Regions from separate parts of the Paenibacillus sp. OT2-17 genome, predicted to be linked through region 1. Evidence: riboswitches for the same ligand, from Rfam matches in the RefSeq annotation. Region 1 holds a riboswitch; each other region holds the start of a gene.
What was found. A riboswitch is a leader RNA that binds a small molecule or an ion and turns the genes downstream of it on or off. The one in region 1 is predicted to bind cyclic di-AMP.
Positions count from the first base shown of each region.

Region 2: it holds a riboswitch for cyclic di-AMP, as region 1 does, so the genes downstream of both, GRP75_RS03175 (resuscitation-promoting factor) here and GRP75_RS22470 (3D domain-containing protein) in region 1, are expected to answer to the same signal.
Region 3: it holds a riboswitch for cyclic di-AMP, as region 1 does, so the genes downstream of both, GRP75_RS19300 (hypothetical protein) here and GRP75_RS22470 (3D domain-containing protein) in region 1, are expected to answer to the same signal.

Region 1 is NZ_WUDQ01000428.1:8-3,036, reverse strand. Features, by position in the region: partial or broken gene GRP75_RS22480 (amino acid ABC transporter permease) at 1-338, shown strand, start outside; gene GRP75_RS22475 (amino acid ABC transporter ATP-binding protein) at 325-1,047, shown strand; cyclic di-AMP (ydaO/yuaA leader) riboswitch at 1,282-1,450, shown strand; gene GRP75_RS22470 (3D domain-containing protein) at 1,457-2,125, shown strand; partial or broken gene GRP75_RS22465 (polysaccharide deacetylase family protein) at 2,324-3,029, opposite strand, start outside.
Region 2 is NZ_WUDQ01000005.1:73,454-88,116, forward strand. Features, by position in the region: gene GRP75_RS03125 (ribose-phosphate diphosphokinase) at 1-641, opposite strand, end outside; gene glmU (bifunctional UDP-N-acetylglucosamine diphosphorylase/glucosamine-1-phosphate N-acetyltransferase GlmU) at 701-2,098, opposite strand; gene spoVG (septation regulator SpoVG) at 2,444-2,731, opposite strand; gene purR (pur operon repressor) at 2,907-3,734, opposite strand; gene ispE (4-(cytidine 5'-diphospho)-2-C-methyl-D-erythritol kinase) at 3,916-4,770, opposite strand; gene GRP75_RS03150 (small, acid-soluble spore protein, alpha/beta type) at 4,915-5,094, opposite strand; gene veg (biofilm formation stimulator Veg) at 5,257-5,538, opposite strand; gene yabG (sporulation peptidase YabG) at 5,740-6,636, opposite strand; gene rsmA (16S rRNA (adenine(1518)-N(6)/adenine(1519)-N(6))-dimethyltransferase RsmA) at 6,692-7,576, opposite strand; gene rnmV (ribonuclease M5) at 7,584-8,129, opposite strand; gene GRP75_RS03175 (resuscitation-promoting factor) at 8,276-9,424, opposite strand; cyclic di-AMP (ydaO/yuaA leader) riboswitch at 9,696-9,978, opposite strand; gene GRP75_RS03180 (TatD family hydrolase) at 10,180-10,950, opposite strand; gene GRP75_RS03185 (HD domain-containing protein) at 10,993-12,276, opposite strand; gene GRP75_RS03190 (AbrB/MazE/SpoVT family DNA-binding domain-containing protein) at 12,608-12,862, shown strand; gene rsmI (16S rRNA (cytidine(1402)-2'-O)-methyltransferase) at 12,987-13,868, opposite strand; gene GRP75_RS03200 (tRNA1(Val) (adenine(37)-N6)-methyltransferase) at 13,865-14,620, opposite strand.
Region 3 is NZ_WUDQ01000273.1:105-4,519, reverse strand. Features, by position in the region: gene GRP75_RS19325 (helix-turn-helix domain-containing protein) at 57-440, shown strand; gene GRP75_RS19320 (hypothetical protein) at 537-785, opposite strand; gene GRP75_RS19315 (urease accessory protein UreF) at 1,082-1,819, opposite strand; tRNA gene GRP75_RS19310 (tRNA-Leu) at 2,083-2,165, shown strand; gene GRP75_RS19305 (glutathione peroxidase) at 2,324-2,809, opposite strand; cyclic di-AMP (ydaO/yuaA leader) riboswitch at 3,276-3,448, shown strand; gene GRP75_RS19300 (hypothetical protein) at 3,564-3,959, shown strand; gene GRP75_RS30675 (potassium-transporting ATPase subunit F) at 4,143-4,220, shown strand; partial or broken gene GRP75_RS19290 (potassium-transporting ATPase subunit KdpA) at 4,372-4,415, shown strand, end outside.

The sequences.
Region 1 (3,029 bases):
CAGGTATCCAGGCAGTAGACCGTGGACAGATGGAGGCTGCCCGTTCATTGGGTATGGGACGGGGCAAAGCTATGCGTCATGTCATTTTGCCGCAAGCATTTAAATCTATTTTGCCTGCTATCGGTAATGAGTTTATTACGATCATTAAAGAATCATCCATTATTTCGACCATTGGGATGGTGGATATTATGTATCAGGCCCAGGTCATTAAGAACATTACCTACGAAGGATTAAGTCCGTTCGTAATCGCAGCCGCTATTTATTTTGTAATGACATTCAGCTTGTCTAAGCTGCTGGGTTTATGGGAAAGGAAGTTGAGAGCCAGTGATCACCGTTAAACAACTGCGTAAATCGTTCGGCAAGAATGAGATTTTAAAAGGCATTGATATAGATATCGCCAAAGGTGAAGTCGTCGTCATCATCGGTCCCAGCGGTTCGGGGAAGAGTACGTTTTTGCGTTGCATGAATCTGCTAGAACAGCCTACGAACGGGGAGATTTTGTTTGAGGGAGAGCCGATTACAGCTCGTGGTCATAATATTAATGTGACCCGGGAGAAGATGGGGATGGTGTTCCAGCATTTTAATCTGTTCCCGCATAAAACAGTGTTGCAGAACCTGACGCTTGCACCAACGCAGGTTAGAAGACAGTCAGGGAAGGAAGCGGAAAAAATTGCGCTAGAACTCCTGCGTACCGTAGGGCTTGAGGATAAGAAGAATACCTATCCGAACCAGCTATCCGGTGGTCAGAAGCAACGTATTGCGATTGCGCGTGCTTTGGCCATGCAGCCGCACGTAATGCTGTTCGATGAGCCGACTTCTGCATTGGACCCTGAAATGGTTGGAGAGGTTCTGGATGTAATGAAGAAGCTCGCCGAAGGCGGCATGACCATGGTAATCGTGACGCATGAAATGGGCTTTGCCCGCGAGGTAGGCGATAGAATTATCTTTATGGATAACGGTCAAATTGTAGAGCAAGGTACACCAGAGCAGGTATTTGGTACTCCAAGCCATGATCGCACCCGTGATTTTCTTGCCAAAGTATTGTAAGAAAGTGCTGATATGAGCTATAAAAAAGCCCTCCGTTTGACGGAGGGCTTTTTCTTTTTTTTGTCACCATTTCACCATATTTTCGTAACAAATATCGATTTCTTGGTGACAAAATTGTAATGAGTATAGTATGATGTTCAAGGTTCCCAACATTTTCATGCGGATAAGGTTACAAAATTGTGATATTATGCAGTAAGCCAAAACTTACCGGGACAGCATGCGGTTATGACAAACGCTGAATGCGGGCCCAAACTATGGGAAGTGCGGGGGACGTAACAACGGCAGTCTTTCCGATACGTCATAAGACGATATGGAATATGCCTAGGGGTGAATTGCACAAGCATAGGGCTTCTCCTGAGTCCGAATCCGACAGCTAACTTCGCAGGCATAACAGAGGAGGTACATATCTTTGAAACATCTAAAACATATTGGAAAAACCATGAAATTTGCGGTGCTTGCCGCAGCCATTGCAGGGCTGGCACAGACAGCTGGAGTAGCGGATGCTGCTTCGCTTCATACTGCCAAAGATGGCGATACCTTCTTTTTGCTTGCTCAACGTTATGGAGTATCAGTGGACGAGCTGACGAAGGCGAACCCAAACATTGCCTCTAACAATATATATGCAGGTCTGCAAATTAAGGTACCTGGTGAAAAAAGTGTGAATGCAGCTTCGGATTCGAAGCCGCAGCTTCTTACGGAGAAAGCACCAGCGAATGAGGGGCCAACGATTGAAGCGTGGGGCAAAACATTTAACTATAGCAAAATAGTTGACGTTAAGGCTACTGCGTATTCTGCCGCAGCCGATGAGAATGGTAAATGGGGAGCAGTGGACTACTACGGCAATCCGCTTAAACTAGGTACAATTGCGGTAGACCCGAACGTCATTCCGATGGGCACGAAAGTGCTGGTTACAGGCTATTCCCACCCAGGTTTGCCGGATCATTCTTTTGTAGCTGTCGCTCGCGATCAGGGCAGCGCCATTACAGGAAAACGGATTGATATCTTTATTCCTGGCAACAAATCATTTGTGAACGACTTTGGATTTCAAAATGTGAAGCTGTACGTTATTGATAAATAGCATTATACGTATATACGGTTTAATTAAACATAATATATATTATGTAAACTTAATGCCTGTATCCTACCGCATATAACTAGGTCAGACTCTTATCAGGTCCTATCCATAAAAAAGGCTGTCTTGACGAGCAGAAAACTTCTGCTGGTAAGACAGCCTTTTTACGTTGCTTTAGCTTGTAGCTCAATCATAAACATATGGTTATTTCTGTTCCGATGTGTGGAGTAGCCGGGGGACTGTCACAAATTTGTAGCCCTTAGCTTTTAGAGAGTGAATTAGACCCGGCAGAGCTTGGACAGTGCCTTGCAAGTTGGAACTTTGACCTCCACCTGCGTGCATTAAAATAATAGAGCCAGGCCCAGTAGCTGGGATCACATTGCGCTGAATTTGTGTTTTACTTAGTCCCTTCCAGTCGAGAGAGTCTACATTCCAATTGACAATCATGTAGCCATGACGACGTGCCCACTGGATTTGAGGCTCCGTGATTTCACCGTAGGGTGGACGAATCAACTTGGGGCGAAAACCTGCGCTGGCTTGTAAAATACGTTCTGTTTTTGTAATCTGGTTGCGAAAGCGTTCTGGTGTGGCCTTTCTAAAATCCGGATGAGTATAGGAATGGTTTCCTATAGCATGGCCTTCACGGATAATACGGCGTATGATCCCCGGATGCTTTTCCGCACGGTGACCGACGATGAAAAATGTAGCTTTGATGCCATTGGCGTGTAATACGTCCAAAACCTGCGGCGTATACCTAGAATCGGGCACATCATCAAAGGTTAGGGCAATTTGGCGGGTGTGTGGGCCGCACATTTTAAAAATGTCCGCATGTTTTTTTCGCAGCATTGCTAATGTAGGAGTTGCTCGATCTGTGCTCTGTTGTACAGAAGAAGCAACAGCTGCTTCCTTG
Region 2 (14,663 bases), on a different contig from region 1:
TCAATGTTCCCGATGATATTCATCACTTCACTGACATTTGGCTCTGGACGACGCTTATCAATAATAGCGAGCGGCGCACTCAGGAAGTCCGCCAGCTTACGCGCACGAACAACCCCGCCATGATCGGGTGAGACGACAATCGGGTTCTCAATTTGCTTGGAACGGAAATATTGGGCCAAAATTGGCGCTCCCAGCATATGATCCACTGGAATATCAAAGAATCCCTGAATCTGCATCGCATGCAAGTCCATACTGATTACGCGGTGAGCCCCCGCCTTTTCAATCAAGTTAGCGACAAGTTTCGCTGTAATCGGATCGCGTGAACGAGCTTTACGATCCTGACGAGCGTAACCGTAATATGGCATAACGACATTGATACTTTTGGCAGAAGCGCGTTTAAGTGCATCAATCATAACCAATAACTCCATCAAGTTGTCGTTAACCGGCAGACAAGTTGACTGCACAATATACACATGGCAGCCGCGTACGCTTTCCGACAGCTTAACCTGGATTTCACCGTCACTAAACGATGTGGTATGGGATTCCCCCATTGGGATGCCGATGTAGTCCGCAATCTGGTGGGCTAACTTCGGATTGGAGTTACAAGTAAATATTTTGAGTTTGGAATCGCAATAAGTCATTAATAGAAACCCTCCGTGCTGGTTCATTCATTACAGATTCAACAGCTTGCTGATTAAGGTCATTCCGATCTTTTCTTCTTCGCTTTGGCACGTGCGCGGATTTTGTCCGCATATCCGGCTTTGTTCTCTTGACGTGGTCTGGCAATGGCCAGATCGTTATCAGGGACAGCATGTGTTACAGTGGAGCCTGCTACAACATAAGCACCTTTTCCAATCTTAATCGGGGCAATCAGATTCACGTTGCTGCCAATAAAGGCATCGTCTTCAATTTCTGTAATGGATTTATTATATCCATCATAATTGACCGTTATTGCCCCGCAGCCAATATTTACGTTTGTACCCACCTTGGCATCACCGACATAGCTCAAATGAGACACCTTGGAATGATCTCCAATGGTCGCATTTTTCACCTCAACAAAATCACCAATTTTCACATGTTCGCCAAGCTTCGCGCCTGGACGCAGATAAGCAAACGGCCCCACAGAGGTACTGCTTCCCACTTCCGCTTCGTTCAACACCGAATGTTTTACCGTTGCGCCTGAATGGATAATCGTATTCTGAATCTCAGCCTGCGGACCAATCACACAATCTTCTCCGATTTGTGTTTGACCATGCAGCCATGTGTTCGGGTACAGTACCGTATCGGAACCAATAACAACCTCGCTCCCGATATAGGTAGAAGACGGATCAATGACAGTGACACCATTCAGCATATGCTTGCGGACGATGCGCTCACGCATATAGCCCTCAGCTACCGACAAAGCGACTCTGTCGTTAACACCGATGGATTCAGACACATCATCTGTCAAATACGCCTCAACCTGCTCACCTTCACCATGCAAAATACCAATGACATCTGTCAGATAATATTCCTGCTGTGCATTGGTGTTCGTTACCTTGTCCAGCGCTGCAAACAGCTTGGCATTGTCAAAGCAGTACGTTCCCGTATTGATCTCCCGGACAGCATCTTCCTCAGGTGAACAATCTTTCTGTTCCACGATCTTGAGCACGGCCCCGGAAGCATCACGGATAACTCGTCCATATCCTTTCGGGTCGTCCAACTCAGCGGTCAGAATCGTCGCAGCAGCCCCACGGCTCTCGTGCAGTTGCACCAAGCCCTCTAGCGTTTCCGCTGTGATCAAAGGAGTATCCCCACAAATGACAATGGTTGTACCTTTTTCCTGACCGAGCAAGTCCTTGGCTTGCTTGACAGCATGGCCCGTTCCCAACTGCTCTGCCTGAAGCGCATATTCTGCCGACGGTCCCAAATAAGACTGTACCGCCTCTGCTCCATGACCCACGACGACTACACTTCGGGACACACCGATTTCACGAACCGTGTCGAGCACATGCCCGACCATCGGTTTTCCGCACACCGGATGCAGAACTTTATATAATTTGGATTTCATACGTTTTCCCTGCCCTGCGGCAAGAATGACTGCCAACCTTTCCAACAAGTCCAACCTCCTATCCTGAAAATAACAGTTACCCCTTGGCTAAAACGTTAATTCCCAGATCAGATTTTGCTTAACTTTTCACAATCCTCCTGAAAAATAACGGCGAACCTTTGGTTAATGGCTATTTTTTCAGGCCAGCTTGTGCTGGACATTCATCCCCGGGACGCATCGCTGCCTAGTCCCTGTCTTATGAAAAAGCCGCTTCGGCAGCCCGGATGGCTCCAAGTTGCCTTAAAACTGACTGTTAACTCACTAAAGAATATATCTCATTCCAGACAAAAAGAAAAGAGAGCCACAGTTAGTGGCTCTCTTTTTCTTTTGTACCCCAATCCTGCTTTAGGCGAATTAAGCGCCTTCTTCAATAGCAACTTCTTCATCCACAGCCGCACGTTCGTACTCAGTCAATACAGCAGCTTGGATCTTCTCACGGGTTCCTGAAGATATCGGGTGAGCGATATCGCGAAACTCTCCGTCTGGAGTTCGTTTGCTTGGCATAGCTACGAACATCCCGTTATTACCGTCGATAACTCGGATGTCATGAACAACAAACTCGTTATCAATCGTAATGGATGCAATCGCCTTCATTCTTCCTTCTGAGTTCACTCGGCGGAGTCTAACATCCGTAATCTGCATGTGTGTTTCACCACCTTTTTCCAAATAGGACTTGGTGTATACATTCCACACAGCAGTTCGAAATCCTTCTTTTTTTCGGCAATTCGTATCCTAAATTCAGGTAATTTTTTTGAAAAGATTTCTTTTCGACATATTTAGGTATTTTATGATGGATTGTGACAATTTACTGCCCTGTTCACTCATCAAAATAATTGCCCAGCTTGACTGTAATTTGCTTGCTTCGAGAATCGACTGCGGTCAGATTCGCCAGTGAAATATAATCGTGCAGCAGGCGCTCTTCGTTCTCCACCTCGCCTGATTCTACCAGCACACCTACACCGGCCACCTCAGCATCAAACTCAGCCAACAAATCGACCATCCCCTGAACGGTGCCACCGGCCTTCATAAAATCATCTACGATGAGCACACGCGATTTCTCACGCATCGCACGTCTGGATAAAGACATCGTATGCAGGCTCTTTTGTGATCCTGAAACATAATTAATACTTACAGCCGAACCTTCTGTCACCTGATGATCACGCCGTACGAGAACGACTGGCAAATTCAGCTGTGCTCCGGTTGCATAGGCAAGTGGAATACCCTTGGTCTCCACCGTCATAACCACATCAATCTGACGATTGGCAAAAGCGGTCGCGAATATTTTACCAGCTTCGTTCATCATCGCAGGTTGGCCCAGCAAATCGGACAAATACAGGTATCCTCCTGGTAATATGCGGTCAGGCTGCTCCAGTTGTGCACACAGGTCGTTCGCAAACGCAAGCGCATGCTGCTTGGAAAGCCTTGGGATCAGTTTGACGCCCCCTGCCGCTCCCGCCAGCGTCAGAAGCTCGCCAGTGCCCTCATCCTCAAATACTTCCTTGATGATGGCCAGATCCTCGCTTATGGACGACTTAGCTGCCCCGTAGCGATCCGCAAAATGAGTAAGAGGCACCAGCGTATGCGGCCGTGACAACAAAAATTGCGTCATTTCCACCAATCGTGAGCTTCTTTTAAGTTTTTTCACAACAATTCCTCGCGATCTATTCTCCTGCCGCCCGCTTTGTACAGTAAAGCACCGGCGGACTGGCCGGTTGCTGGCGGAATGTAAGTGATATAGTAAAATCCGAATATTTAATAGTAAATATATCATCTTCGTACGTATTTGTACAACAATTACCACTATAATAAGAAAAAAATATCTAAAATCAGGTCAAAAGTCGTACTGCATACACATCTTTACAAAACCCTCTTAGTCCGTTGTAAATCCGTGGCACTTTGGCTTCCTTCGATACCAGTCCGAACACTGTAGGTCCACTACCTGACATCAGCACACCATCTGCTCCTAAGCGGATCATGGAGCTTTTAAGATGCTCTACCTCTGGATACAGCTTTAGTGTTACATCCTCCAGTACATTCCCCAGCGCGTTGCATACATCGGTAAAAGAGGCGTTACGGATCGCATGCTCCATCTGGCGGGCAGACGGGTGGTGCGTAATCTGGTCTGCTTTGACACGACCATACACTTCAGCCGTCGACACATTAATCGGCGGCTTCGCAAGGATCACCCAGCATTGTGGCGGATTCGGAAGTGGCTTGAGCAGTTCTCCGCGTCCGCTCGCTAAAGCTGTACCCCCTGTAATACAGAAAGGTACATCTGAGCCCAGCTCAGCACCCAGCACCCTTAACCCTGCATCCGAGATGCCAAGCTTCCATAGCTTGTTCAGTCCACGCAGCGCTGCGGCAGCATCACTACTTCCACCTGCCAACCCTGCCGCCACTGGGATATGCTTATCCAGATGGATGTGGACGCCCGTAGACACGTTATAACGTTCTTTGATCAGACGCGCAGCCTGAAAAGCCAAGTTCTTTTCATCCAATGGTATGTACCCGGCTTGACTTGAAATAATAATGGTATCACGCGGTAACTCAGACATCGTCAATCGGTCAGACAGATCGACCATGGTCATAATCATTTCGACCTCGTGATAACCATCGTCCCGCTTACGTAGAACATCAAGCATTAAATTGATTTTCGCCGGTGCTTTTTCATATATTTTCAAGGCGTTCACCCACCTTCAACTTTTCCCTCAAGACAGCTTAACATATTATATCAGACTCAGCGTGTCAAGTCATGAGGTTCAAAAAAGCGGAGATGACCCGGTCTAATCCCGGATATCCCCGCTTTTCATCAGCACCACCGATGGCTACGATTTGCGGGAAGCTGCCTGCTCGGCAAGTTGGATAGCCCGCTTGACCATATTGCCCGCATCCTTGGCTTTAATGCCTCCCCAGCCTTCTTCCTTGACCGTGTCGTAAAATCCAAGATCTTTGGCCAGCTCGTACTTTAGCTCCTCCGACATGACACTCCGTCTTCTTCGGCTCATACATACGCCTCCTTCGGCAATGGAATAAGGAAGATCATTCCCGGCTTAGTATGTGCAGAGATGTCATGCTTCATCCTGCTCTGTATATACAAAACGGCCCCGTCATTTGAAATGACGAAGCCGTCGTTAAACCTGCGAAGCTGGTATAAATCACGAAATTAATTAAGGTGTTTCAAAATATTCGACTACACTTGTATGGGAGTCGGGATCATATACGCTGACTTCCACCGACTCGGTAAGAATGTCAGCATAGCTGTAGGAGACACGTTTAAACGTCTGTTGCTCCTGATCCAGCTTGACGATAAAAACAGAAGGGTACGTTTCTTCCAAGACACCAGTTCGTTCGACGGTCTTACGGCGTCCGCCGTTAGCCCGCAGCAAAATTTTTTGCCCTACATGTGCGTCGAGACTGCGTTTGATTTCCAACAGCGTATTTTTAGCCATTGCCTAACGACCACCTCTTTCCTTGTCCATTATAACGAATTTTAGAGGGATTGTCAAATCAAGCTAAATATTATAACAACACGAAAAATAAGTTGTCAATTTAATTTTTTGCGAACAGGAATAATTTATATAAAAAATGACAAAAAGCCTCTGAAAGCAGAGGCTTTTTGTTCAGATTAATCCTATTGGCACATTTGAATCCTAGATTGCGGAAGGCGTTACTTTAAGCGTAGACAAATTTTCAAGCTTCGGCAGGCCGATGCGATAGCTTCCCCTAGTTTCAATTCCACCCACTCCGCGGCTGCCACTGATTGTCTGGTGAAACAGGTCCCCCATGTTGACCGTATCACGGATCGAAGTAAAGGCCGCCTTGGCAGCCACGTAAACGGGGTCCAGCGCGTGAATCAGGATACGCCCTGGTGAGCTGGCGAAGTTCGCTCCCGCACGTAGCAGCGCCTCAAAATGGGACTGGCACGCCCCCGCTACAATCGTCAGCGAATCCAGATGACGTTCATATTGTCTTGCTACCTGAATCGCCGCCACAAAATTTTGCGAATTTTTATAACTTTTCAAGCTGTACAAATCATAAGGCTGTGGCTGCTTCAGCACACCGTCATGTCCGGTAATGACTACGATATCCGGACGGATACGGGGAAGCAGTCGGTACAACGTGTCCGCCATTGCCGATTCGTGAACGTGATGTCCCTCTGCAGGAACACGGAGCTGTTCATATAAACTGAGACATTTTTTCAAATAGCCGGGATCTCCATCCAGATGAAGAACCTTTCCCGGCATTTCAAAATACGTTGACTCGACCGGATCACTCCAGTCCCCAACCAGAGCTGCCTGACTACGAGCAGCTTGCTGCTGGCGTGCCCGTTGCAACAGATTAAGAGACTCACCAGCCTTAATATGGGCCTGCTGAGTCTTACCGCTAATCTGGTCTGCAGGCACTCTGACCAGATCGTTCACTGGGGAATCGGCCAGCAGCCGAAATTCTATTCCCTTAATGATCGCTTTATCCCGCTGGATGTCCTCAACACGAAACGTGACATCTCCGCCGTACGATTTCCGAACGACCAAGTCTCCTAAACTCATCACACTGTATCACCCCTCCTATATCGTATGGGTGAATGCACAGTTTGGTTCCAGCTTAGGATATACCTGCCTCCAACAGCACAGCGCTGAGACGCGCAAATTCCTCAATACTTAGCGTTTCTCCTCGACGGGAGGGTTCAATACCAGCTTGTTGCAACAACGGCTCCAGCGTGTCCCTGTTCTCTTTGGTGAAGAAACGGCTTTTTAAGTTATTGGAAATGGTTTTACGACGCTGGGCAAAAGCAGCATGAACCACTTCAAAGAAATGCTTCTCATCCACCACTTCCACTGGAGGGGCTTCCCGTACACGCAACCGGATGACTGCAGACTCCACATTCGGCTGGGGAATAAATACTGTATTCGGCACAATACAGACTAATTCAGGTTCGCTGTAATATTGCACCGCAATGCTCAGGCTGCCGTAATCCTTCGTTCCAGGAGACGCAGCCATACGCTCAGCCACTTCTTTTTGGATCATAACGACGATATTCTCCAAAGGGAGCTTGTCCTCCAGCAGCCTCATCAGAATCGGTGTAGTAACGTAGTACGGCAGATTAGCCACGACACTTACTTTGCTCACGTCTGCAAAATCGGCTGCGAACACCTCGCGCAAATCCAGCTTCAACACATCTCCATGACGTACCTTCACATGCTCGTAAGGGGCCAACACTTCTTCGAGAATTGGCAGCAGCCGCTGGTCAATCTCGACAGCGGTAACTGCCTTGGCCGATTGGGCCAGCTTCTCGGTCAAAGCACCAATCCCAGGACCGATCTCAAGTGCGCCCTTCGTCTCATCCAATCCGGCAGCATTTACAATCTTATTGAGAATATTCTGATCAATCAGGAAATTTTGTCCCAAACTCTTTTTGAACGAAAAACCGTGCCGTTGAATAATGTCCTTCGTACGCCGCGGTGTTGCTATATCTTGAATCCCTGTCATACGGATATCACAATCCTTCACTTTCAATTTGTGCCAGCGCCCCGGCAAATTCCTCGCGGCTGATCTGAAATACAGAGAGCCGTTTATGTAGCTGCTTTCCGTTACAATAACCAATACCCAGCACATTCCCTAAGGCCATACGGCGTGCAGCAGCATTAGGATGGGTGATGAGTCCAGCATCAATCAGGTCCGCCCACTCAATCAGCGGGTCGGCGCCTTCCACTGTCGTATGGACCCGTGCAAGAGCGTGTCTGATCGCTTCCGGTGAGGCATTCTCCACGCCAATATCTCCTTTACGCGTCGCTTCTGCCTCGGGTATAAAGGCCTGCTTGCAGCCGGGTACCTTGGAAGCGATAATCTTACGGATGCGCTCCCCTGCATGATCGGGATCGGTTAAAATGATGACCCCCCGCCGCTCCTGCGCCAATGCAATTTTACGCAGCGTCATTTTATTAATGGCTGAGCCGCCAGTTTCTATCGTATCCGCTTCAACAGCGCGGCGAATGGCCACCGTATCATCCCGGCCCTCTACCACGATCACTTCCTTGATCATTTGCGTTTCCCTCCACTGCTACACAGCAAGCTATATTTATCTTTCCCTGCTTTTGAAAACAAAATAAGAAGAGGATATCCTCTTCTTAGCATGGCATAACTATGTTGTTAATACTATCGCATTGCCCTCAACATACACAACCTGTTTTAGTTGATTTCAGGCTTTATCGGTCCGATAACATAAACGGTTTTACCGTGCTTACGACCAAATTGGTTGGCTCGGCTCAAACTCTCATAATACACATCGATTTTGTGGCCTTTAATCGCGCCACCGGTATCCTCCGCACGGCGGAAGCCCACCCCTTCGATATATACCCACCAGCCGATTGGAATTACACTCGGATCGACCGCGATGGTGCGTCCTTCCGTGACACGTGCGCCGGATGCAGTACGTGTACCGATACCTGGCTCCTGTGAGGAATACGCCGTCATGGAGACATTTTGTAAAACTTTGCTATATTTAAAATTGACGCCTGCTTTACGGACAGCACTGCCCGAACTAACCGTTGTTGCCTTAACCGCATCATTGGGACCGACGGAAGCAGCCAGAACGACCGGTTTTTTCTTCGTTCCTACTGCAATGACTTTATCCACACGGTTCTGTGCAACTTCCTTGTTAACCAGCTGTTTGGATACCAACTTTCCATCATGATATACCTTTTGAACGTGCTGGACGACCACACCCGATTTGCCGCTTTGAATGACCCGATTATCGCCTTTATAAAGACTCGGATCGGCCGTTTTGATGACCTGATAAGGCACCTGTTTTTTCTGTTCGACCTGCTGTTTCTTCACACGGACGATTTTTATGTCCATGTTAGACGAAACAGAGGCATCCAACGCAGGATAAACTTTATCCGTTGATGATAATTTATAGCCCGAGGTACGAATGGCACCTTCTACTGTATTTTCTGTTGTGTACAGCTTTTTCGTCTCATTGCCTGAAGATACTTTGACTTGATTGGCACGTTTAATGACTACGCGATCGCCATCCTGTATTGCTCCATTTAGCGGCATGGAAACTGTATCATGCGGCTGAAGTGAAATGGAATGCTCGCTCAGCAAATCTTGAAGCTTGGATTCCCGGGTTTCTACCGCAGACGCCTTGCCATCGATGACAAAAAAGACTTGTTTTTTAGATTGCGTGTACATCAGAATTGAAATCATAATCGTTAGCGCGATTAGAAAAATAGCAACCAAAGCAGCCTGGCGCACATTCTCTTGCTTCCAACGCAATACGTAAGACATGCTGGATGAGCGTGACTCATGGGTATCCTTTTTTTGGAAAATGCCCATTTCCTCCGTCCTCCTTACATAGCCCGCCGTCTGGAGTAAGACATAGTTGAGATTTGACGTGACTATAACAGATTTTCTACAAGACAAGCCCAAACTGCGACTGTCCTGCACCATGTACCCGTCTTCGCGGCATGCTGTCCTCCCCTGTTTAACCACAGTATGATGACAGATTTTCTTTTATTCACAACAAAAAAAGCCAGAGAAAGAGACTAGAGAGCTCTTTCGTGGCTTCCGGCATGTGTGAATATGCGGGAAAACTCATGCACGAGATGGCTTCTCTCTTGTTACGCTTACGGGGTTAGCTGTCGGGTTCGGACGTAGAGAGTCGCCCTAGCTTGGGTCAACCGCTCATGGCGGTCGCCTTCACATTCACCCCGAAGACCCAGAAAGAAATCGAAATACGGCTCCTCCACCTATTCAATCCCATCCGGGGAAAGAATTTAGGTCGAGCCGGCTGGCGGAAGAGACGTTCCCTTCTTGCACATATGCCGGACGTACTGTAAGCCATATCGGTTCCCCCGTTCCCTGTAAAAGGGACTCAGCGAGACTGGTTCATGAAATGACTTGTTGATGTTTACATTCAAACAACAATTCACTGAAAAGATGATATCCTGTTTCTATGCATGTTGTAAAGCAGGTTTCAAGTACATTTTTTAAAATATTCGGTTAAAATATTGTAATATTCTCGAGTTTCCTGCAACAAATTCATGATTAGCTTCGTCTATCTCTTTATTTTGATCGATTTCTTCACTTTTTCATTGAATGTCAAATCGTTCCAGGGCATTTCGGGTCGTTATTGACACTAATTCCTCCACTGTAATCCCTTTGATTTGGGCTGCAGCCTCTGCTACCAGTCTCACATGTGCAGACTCATTTCGCTTCCCACGAAACGGATGAGGCGTCAGATAGGGAGCATCAGTTTCAATGAGCAGACGGTCCAGCGGCACCTGTGCGAGCACCTCTTTTGGCTGCTTGGCATTTTTGAACGTTATTGGACCACCGAAGGAAAGGTGAAATCCCATATCCAGCACCATTTTGGCAGTTTCCCAGCTACCCGAAAAGGAGTGCATGACTCCGCCAATCTCACTCGCTTTTTCCTCGCGCAAAATCTTAACAATATCTTCATGTGCATCCCGGTTATGGATAACAATGGGCATTTTGAGCTCACGAGCCAGACCAATTTGATTTCGAAACACCCGATGCTGCACATCCTTCGGTGATGTATCCCAATAATAATCCAGACCGATCTCTCCGATGGCTACAACCTTTTTATGACTGCATAACGATGCAATCCATTCTAGATCGCCCTCCTGCATTGTAATAGCATCCTGCGGATGCCATCCAACTGCCGCATAAATAAAATCATACGTCTCGGCCAATTTCATAGTGGATGGAATGGTCTCACGATTAAATCCGATATTGATCATCCGTGTTACTCCTGATTCGACAGCACGTGCTATAACTTCTTCACGATCTTCGTCAAATTGTGGCGCATCCAAGTGAGTATGAGTGTCGAATAAATCCAAGGTTTACATCTCCTTTTTTTACTTACATTTCTATATAGTTGTCTATTCTTTGACAAAATAATTCCTTATTTCGGCAGGAAGCCTGTCTTTTACCGCGTTCAATTTATTCTGGGGAAAATACATATGATATTTTCCTCGGTGAATACCACTTATTGAGCGCACAATTTCCGAAACTTCGGATATTTCACTCACCTCGCCCTGACGTCCAAGCAGTAAAATCTGGTTGTCCGTCGAGCCACCCTGCCGAAACACATCATAAGGAAGATCTGTCGGAAAATCAATTTCAAAATCATATTCAGGGTGCAAACCAGCCTCTTTCAAAGCTTCTCTAATACTGTCAATGGTATCTGTATCCATATTTTCAATCTCTACATATTTATACAATCTACGGTCCATAAAACGGCTGCTCAAATCGCTTAAAATTTCGTCCTTTTCTCGTTTCCACTGGCTAAATACGGTCTGGATTAATGACTCGTCGAGCATCAGATATTGCTCTACTGTAAGCTCTCCTTTCAACAGATCCGGCAGCGGGTCCAGCAGAAAACCAAACTCATATCCGTTTTTAAACAATTCCTTTGCTCGCTTGAAAATTTTACGTAAAAGGATTTCCGAGCTGCGTGTTACAGGATGAAAATAAATTTGCCAATACATCTGGTAGCGTGACATTAAATAATCTTCTACTGCATGCATGCCTGATTCCTTCACAACAATTCTCCCATTATGAGGACGTAGCAGTCGTAAAATACGATCCAAATCAATTGTGCCGTAGTTGACACCTGTCGAATGAGCATCCCGCAACAAATAATCCATACGGTCAGCATCTAGCGGACTGGTTACCAAGTTGACAACGATTGGCTTATCATACGTTTTGGCTATAACCGCAGCCACCTTTTGTGGAAGCTTTTCGTCGACTTGCCGTAGCACAGCGTTGATCTTCGTGTCTCCCAGTACAATGCGGCATGTCCAATCCTCATGGTTCATATGAAAGGCTTCCTCAATTGAATGAGAAAATGGGCCATGCCCCACATCATGCAATAAAGCTGCACATAGAGCAACCAGCCTTTCCTCCTTCGGCCAATCTGGGAAATCTCCACGTTCAAATTGAGAAATAATACGTCTCGTAATCTCATATACGCCCAATGAATGTGAAAAACGGCTATGCTCCGCTCCATGAAACGTAAGATACGATGTGCCTAACTGCCGTATGCGCCGTAAACGTTGGAACTCCGGCGTATTGATCAACCGCCATATCACAGTATCCTGAACATGGATGTAATTATGTACCGGGTCTTTAAAAACTTTTTCTTCACTGAGTGGCTGGTGCAAGATATCAGCTCCTTTAATATTCGGAATAATGGATTAAAATACAATAAAATCCTAAATGATTTCCTTCATTCGACATTCTTTGTCGTAATATGTCGAATTATAGTTTTTCGACATTTCCAAATCGACAAACTGAATAAATCATCAATAAGATAAGGCAATACACACAAGTAAAGCTCTTTAATCTAAATACTTTTGCATAATCAGACTGTTACTACATTTTTAAGGTTGACTGTTTTGGGAATCGTTGGTATAGTAAATATCAGAAAAGAGAAAATTTTGTCGAATCATGACACTTATATTATTTTAAACGGCGAGAGGAGCCTGATTTATTATGATGAAATCCACTGGTATTGTAAGAAAAGTTGACGAGCTCGGACGTGTTGTTATTCCAATCGAATTGCGTCGTACCCTGGGAATCGGAGAGAAAGACGCTTTGGAAATTTATGTTGATGGCGAACGCATCATGCTTAAAAAATACGAGCCTGCTTGTATCTTCTGCGGCAATGCTGAGAACGTAATTTACTTCAAAGGGAAAATTGTTTGCCAAGATTGCATTTCTGAAATCCCAACACCTGTGACAAACTGAGAATTTTAGTATATAATAGACTTATCAGATATTGTTAATTCTAACCTTTTTCATATATACTCCTTGTTGCCTTCCACGGTTTGAACCCAACCGTTGGAAGGCCCTTTTTTGTTCAGACAGATATTCATAAGAGTGCGTTGTAAACATCTCTCTTGGAGATTGAACGATCTGTGGCTGTACGCTTCATTGCATCCTTGCGTGTAAGTCCCTCTGCCTCGTAATGTGCGACGTGGGACTCCAAAGATAAGGACTGCCACCACGCCTGACGTTCCTGTTCCTCTTCCTCTTCGTCTTTTCCTTCAACCACCAGGCAATATTCACCAATTGGCGGATTCTCCTCTAGTTTAGCAAGGCATTGCTCCACGGTTCCTCGCACCCATTCCTCATGCAGCTTGGTTAGCTCACGCGCAAGCACCACTTTGCGTGAACCTAATGTTTCCTTCAACACCATCAATGTCTTCACAATGCGATGAGGCGATTCATAAAAAATAATTGTGCCGTGAGATACCTGAAACGATAGCAACAGCTTCTCTAGGTCCTTTTTCTCCCGTGGTGGAAAGCCAGCGAAGGTGAACCTTTCTGTATCCAGTCCTGAAGCAATTAAAGCCGATAGTGCTGCATTTGCTCCTGGGATAGGAATGACGCTAATTTCCGCTTCCAGTGCCAGCTTGACCAGATCCGAACCAGGGTCAGAAATGGCCGGTAGACCTGCATCACTAACCAGTGCCAAATTTTTTCCTTCTATTATATAACGTATCAGTTCAGGCCCACTGGCAGCCTTATTATGTTCATGATAACTGAAGAGCATATCCGGTGTAATTTCGAAATGGGTGAGCAGTTTGCGTGTCTGCCGTGTATCTTCGGCAGCAATAATACTACATGATTTTAAGGTGTTAATCGCCCTAAAGGTCATATCGTCCAGATTCCCAATGGGTGTTGCAACAAGATACAACTTTCCCTGTTCTTCTTCGCTGTTACTAAAGCTTTTTTGTACAGCTGCTTTCACACAGAATCCCCCTTGCTTACTTCTCCATAGATATCTCTTATTTCCTGAGTATAATTCCCATTTTCCTGATATACAATGAGCGGAGGCAACAGACGAACCTCCGGTTTGCCGTCACGTAATGCTTCAACCAGTACCATATTGGCTTCCATATGAACTCGTGGGTGAACAAAACGTATTCGTTTGGGTTCCAAACTATGATTACGCATCAAGGTTATAATCTCACCCAATCGCTGCGGGCGATGAACCATGGATACTTTGCCCCCATTACGGACAAGCCGGGTGGATGCCTGAATGACTTCTTCCAGTGTACAGTTCACTTCATGACGGGCAATTGCCTGGTGAGGATTCAGCTTGATATCGCTACCATTTAGCGGCATATAGGGGGGATTCACGGTAATCGCATCATAAACACCATGTCCCGTGATGTGAACCAGCTCACGTAGGTCCCCTTCCCGAATCTGAATTGCTGCTTCTAATCCATTCAAGCTGACACTACGTCTAGCCATATCTGCCAAGCGTGGTTGAATCTCAATTCCTTCAATAGACGCTTTTGTTCGTGTCGTTAGCAACAACGGGACAACCCCATTGCCAGTACACAGATCCAGAATCTTTCCACGCTGCGGAATACCGGCAAAACGTGCCAGCAAGACCGCGTCCATCGAGAAGCTGAATACTTCATCACTTTGGATAATGCGCAAATTATGTGAAAGTAAATCATCAATTCGTTCAGGCTTCTTTTCATTTTCGTCCATAGTGCTCTCCCATCTTTTATAACCAAAATCGCTTTTCACTCAT
Region 3 (4,415 bases), on a different contig from region 1:
AGGCTGAAAAATGAAAATTATTTCAGAAAAAGTTACTGTGTCGGAGGGGAAACATTTTGGGAGATCAAACTATTTATCAGCGGATTGAAGCTTTGATTAAGGATCGCGGAATGACCAAGAAGGCATTTTGTGAAAAACTTAAAATCAGTTCAGGGAATCTCGGTGATTGGAGAAGGGGTAAAACAACGCCGGGTACCACCCATTTGATTCAGATTTCGGACTTTTTTAATGTATCGCTCGATTGGTTAATGAAAGGGATTAAGCCAGGAGAAGGCGTACTTCAGGAGCAGAAGGCTGCTTATTTTTTTGGAGTGATGGGGCCACTGAATTGCCAGGCAGAAGATCTTGAGACGGAAGAACAGAATTTTATTTTAGAATATGTTGAATTTGCGAAATACCGTAAGCAAAAAAGTGAGAAGGATAAAACAAAGCCGGAATAATTTTTTGGCTAAAGATCGTCTGGGTTGAAGACCCGTAAACGAACGAGTGGGGTTCGCTTTACGGGTCTATTTGGTTTCTTGGTGATATGGAATGACCTATATGTAACTGGAATGCTTGTTAGGTTTAGAGTGCGGTGCCTCCTTATAATCGTTATCGTCGATGTTCAGAATTGCAGCAACTTGTTTTCTGTACCTTTGTGCTTTGCGGGTGCCGTGAATCAGATTGGACAAGCGTGAAGGCGGAATATTGTGTGTCTCACAAAATGTTTTCTGATCCAGTCGAAGTTCGACAAGCCGTTGTTTGATGGCCCACCCGAAGGAGGTGACAGGCATTTTGTTATTCAAGAGAAATCGCCCCTTACGGATTCTTGCGGAATAATTGGTGTGTTATAATAATCATCAGTAAACATGTTAGAATTAACCATCTGACACTATGATACACTTTTATACGTGTTTTTACAATCGTAAATGCGTCATTTTGTTGAATTAATTACTTAATTAAGTGCTAGGTGGTTCTGATAATCCGTCTAGAGTCTGCTAATGGTGTGAATTGCGATTATATGTGGATAAAAAACACTCTGCCACCTGAGGAAAGGGACAGAGTGTTTTTCGTGTTGTGACCACATTGGCGAAGCTACGCATCAGGGGGATGCTGGAAGGCGTTTGAATAGACCTGAGGAGGAAAACAGTCTAGGTTCATCCAATTGGTTATTATGGCTCATATAAAGAGGTAGAGTGATGTAGGAGCTGGACCAATGTCTGTGAAGAAAGCGACGCTGAGATGCAGTTGGCTCAGGTTGGTTAAGCTTCTTCCAGGCAGAGAGGAGCTCGCTTGTCATACGCTCCATAAGAGGGTTCTTTTCCTCATAAGGAGGATTGAGTAGCTTGAAGGCATCTTCCACACAGAAGGACACCGCTGCGCTAAGATAGCCGTGAACGGTCTGTTCTACATCGTTTCCGAGGAGGAAGTTAATCCAGGTGTGAACGGTAGCGAGTGTGCCAATCGCATTGTATTGAATGAGTATGGATTCCAACTGGTCAAATTCAAGCCAAGGATAAAGAGCCTTAGCGAGCTTGAGCAGACGCTGACCGGATAGACGAAACTCCTTCACATGCTGCCAGGAGGGACGTTGGGTATGCAGCATCTTATCAATGAGGGCGATCCGCCAACTGTCATTCTGCTGGATGGCGACATACAGACTTTTGATAGCCATGCCGTCAACGGTTGTAAATTGAGGATACAAATCATCCAGCATGTAATGTTCCAGGTCTTGTAGACTGTTCAAATGTCCGTTACGCGATAGTTTCTCCAGTCCGTTAAAACGGGTGAAGCCACCAACAGGTAGGGAAGGGTCCAACAATAATGCATAGTTCAGCAAGCGGTTGCCTTTATACAAGGTGGTTCGCCTCCTCGAAGTGAATCCTTATGTTATGTTATTTTACTTTTTACTTGGGGATAACGAAAAATATTCGAAATATATGTAATATATATTTACATTTAAATAGCTTTTGTGTCAAATTAAATATTCTTATCGCTCATATATGTTAGTTAAAATAACGTATAAAATAATTATTATATTTTTGTTTACAAATAGTTGATGAGAGAGTATAATAAATCTGTTGCCTCATTACATTATGATTTGCGGTCGTGGTGGAATGGCAGACACGCTATCTTGAGGGGGTAGTGGGCGTACGCCCGTGGAGGTTCGAGTCCTCTCGACCGCATTATATGCAAGACTCAGTTAAAAAAGCATCCTGACACGGTTTACGTGAAGGGATGCTTTTTTTGTTAAGCATTTTTCGTTAAGCATTTTTCGTTATATCCTTTAGCCACAGAAGCAACGGTAGACAATAGGTCGTTTATTAACTGATAAAGAAGGATGTCAGTTTTGCTGCAAAAGCTTCTCTATATCTCCCGCCAGCTTATCTGGAGTGGTTTGCGGTGCATAGCGCTTAAATACGTTACCTTCTCGTGTAATTAAGAATTTAGTAAAATTCCATTTGATCGCTTTGGACCCTAATACCCCCGGAGCAGTTTGGGTCAGGTAACGAAATAAGGGGTGCGCTTGATCGCCATTGACATCTGTCTTGGCGAACATCGGAAAGGTAACACCATAATTGATCTGGCAAAACTCGGAAATCTCCTCGCTGGAACCTGGCTCTTGTTTGGCAAATTGGTTGCTGGGAAATCCCAAAATTTCGAGCCCCTGTTCATGGTACTGGTCATATAGCTCTTGTAGCGCTTTGTATTGGGGGGTTAACCCACATTTGCTGGCAGTGTTCACGATAAGCAGAACGTTCCCTTCATATGTGGATAACGGAATTTGTTTCCCTTGCAGGGTGTGCGCATCATATTCATAAACGGTCATAGTATCTCTCCTTATTCAATATTCAGCAATTAAATTGTAAGCAATTAAAAGCAAGGTTGCAAGTCTGGAAAAGCTGTATCAAGCCTTTAGCCGCTGTAAAATCGTATTTTGTTCAAAACAGTAAATCGCACCGCAAATGGAGCGAATTAAGGTGTTTCTTCTTATAAAAGCGGGTTCAATCGGTGTTTAGCTGGTACATATAGCGTATTTTCTTCTCTTTTTACAAAAAAAGGCCAAAAACGCTCTACCCTACGCCAATATTGACATGCTTGTCATTTTCGAAAAGGGATGAAAAACAGAGATTGAAGGAGCTGTGAGAAGCATAGTTGCATTGTAAGCGCTATTATTAATATTCTAGGCTCTAAAGGCCGATTTATAACCCCGCAGTTGAGCTTTACAGTCTTCCATGCGCGGGTGTATGATTCAAGACGTAATTTCAAATTAACTTGAATGAAGCAACAACGAAATGTCTATAGCGCTGAATTTTGCAGTTGCAAAAGCGGGGGAACCAATCGAGATTGTACGGCTTCGGAAGCCGTGTGTCTCATGGGGTGAATTTTCAGGTCAAGTGCCAGAAATAGGGCGACTCTCACGTCCGAATCCGACAGCTAACCTCGTAAGCGTACAGGGAGAGGCAACAAACCGCCGTGTGCAGCCATGGTTTATTTTATCATGGATATGTAAGAAGCCGGAGGAAAGCCTTTTTCCTTCGGCTTCTTTTTGTTGTCTTTTTATACCGGGAGAGGAGCTACTGATGGAAGGTCGGTTAATTATTGTCACTGCACCGAATGAAGCGGGCAGAAGTTTTGTGAAATTGCTTATTTTCAAAAAATTGGCGTTTGCAGTTCTCACGAATAGCGCCCAGGAGGAACGACAGCTCAAAAAAATGGGTGTGGAGCACATTGTCCGCATCAATACCATGCAAGCGGGAAAATGGAATTTTCCAAAAAAAGAAATTGGTAGTGTGTATTTGTTCGAGAACAGCTTGAATCTGACGTGCCGTTTCCTGCAAATATGTCGGCCGCTAACATCGGAATCGATCTATGTTATTACGCACGGCTGTAATCCACAAGGAATTTATCGGGGATTGGGAGCGGATCATGTGATCTACACATTGAACGGAGAGGTGGGTTTTCTGCTGAACGGATAAGCACTTATAACATAGTTGTTTTATGATTTTATGATCAAATAAGAATGGCGATCTGAGGACCGATACGGAGGGTATAAACATGATGGATATATACATGCTGCTCGTCATGGCTGTGAGTTATGGAGTGATACTGCTGTTTGTACGCTGGTGTGATGCGCAGACCTCTAAAGGAGGACGAAGAGGATGATCGTTATACTTGGGCTTACGGCTATTGTGTTTATGTATTTAATCTACGCACTCCTGAACCCTGAAAAGTTCTAGTCAGCTATAGGGGATAGAGCGGGCGGGAACAACAGATCTGAATATTAAGCATCATAGGTAGCGGGTTTTCGCAAACGTGTGCACACAATTGGTGCTCTGGAAGCAGGTCTGTTGTTCCAAACGCAGGAGCATTTTGAAGGAGGAATAAAGGATGGAGCTGCTTCAAATTGGAATTGTGATCGTCATATTGCTGCT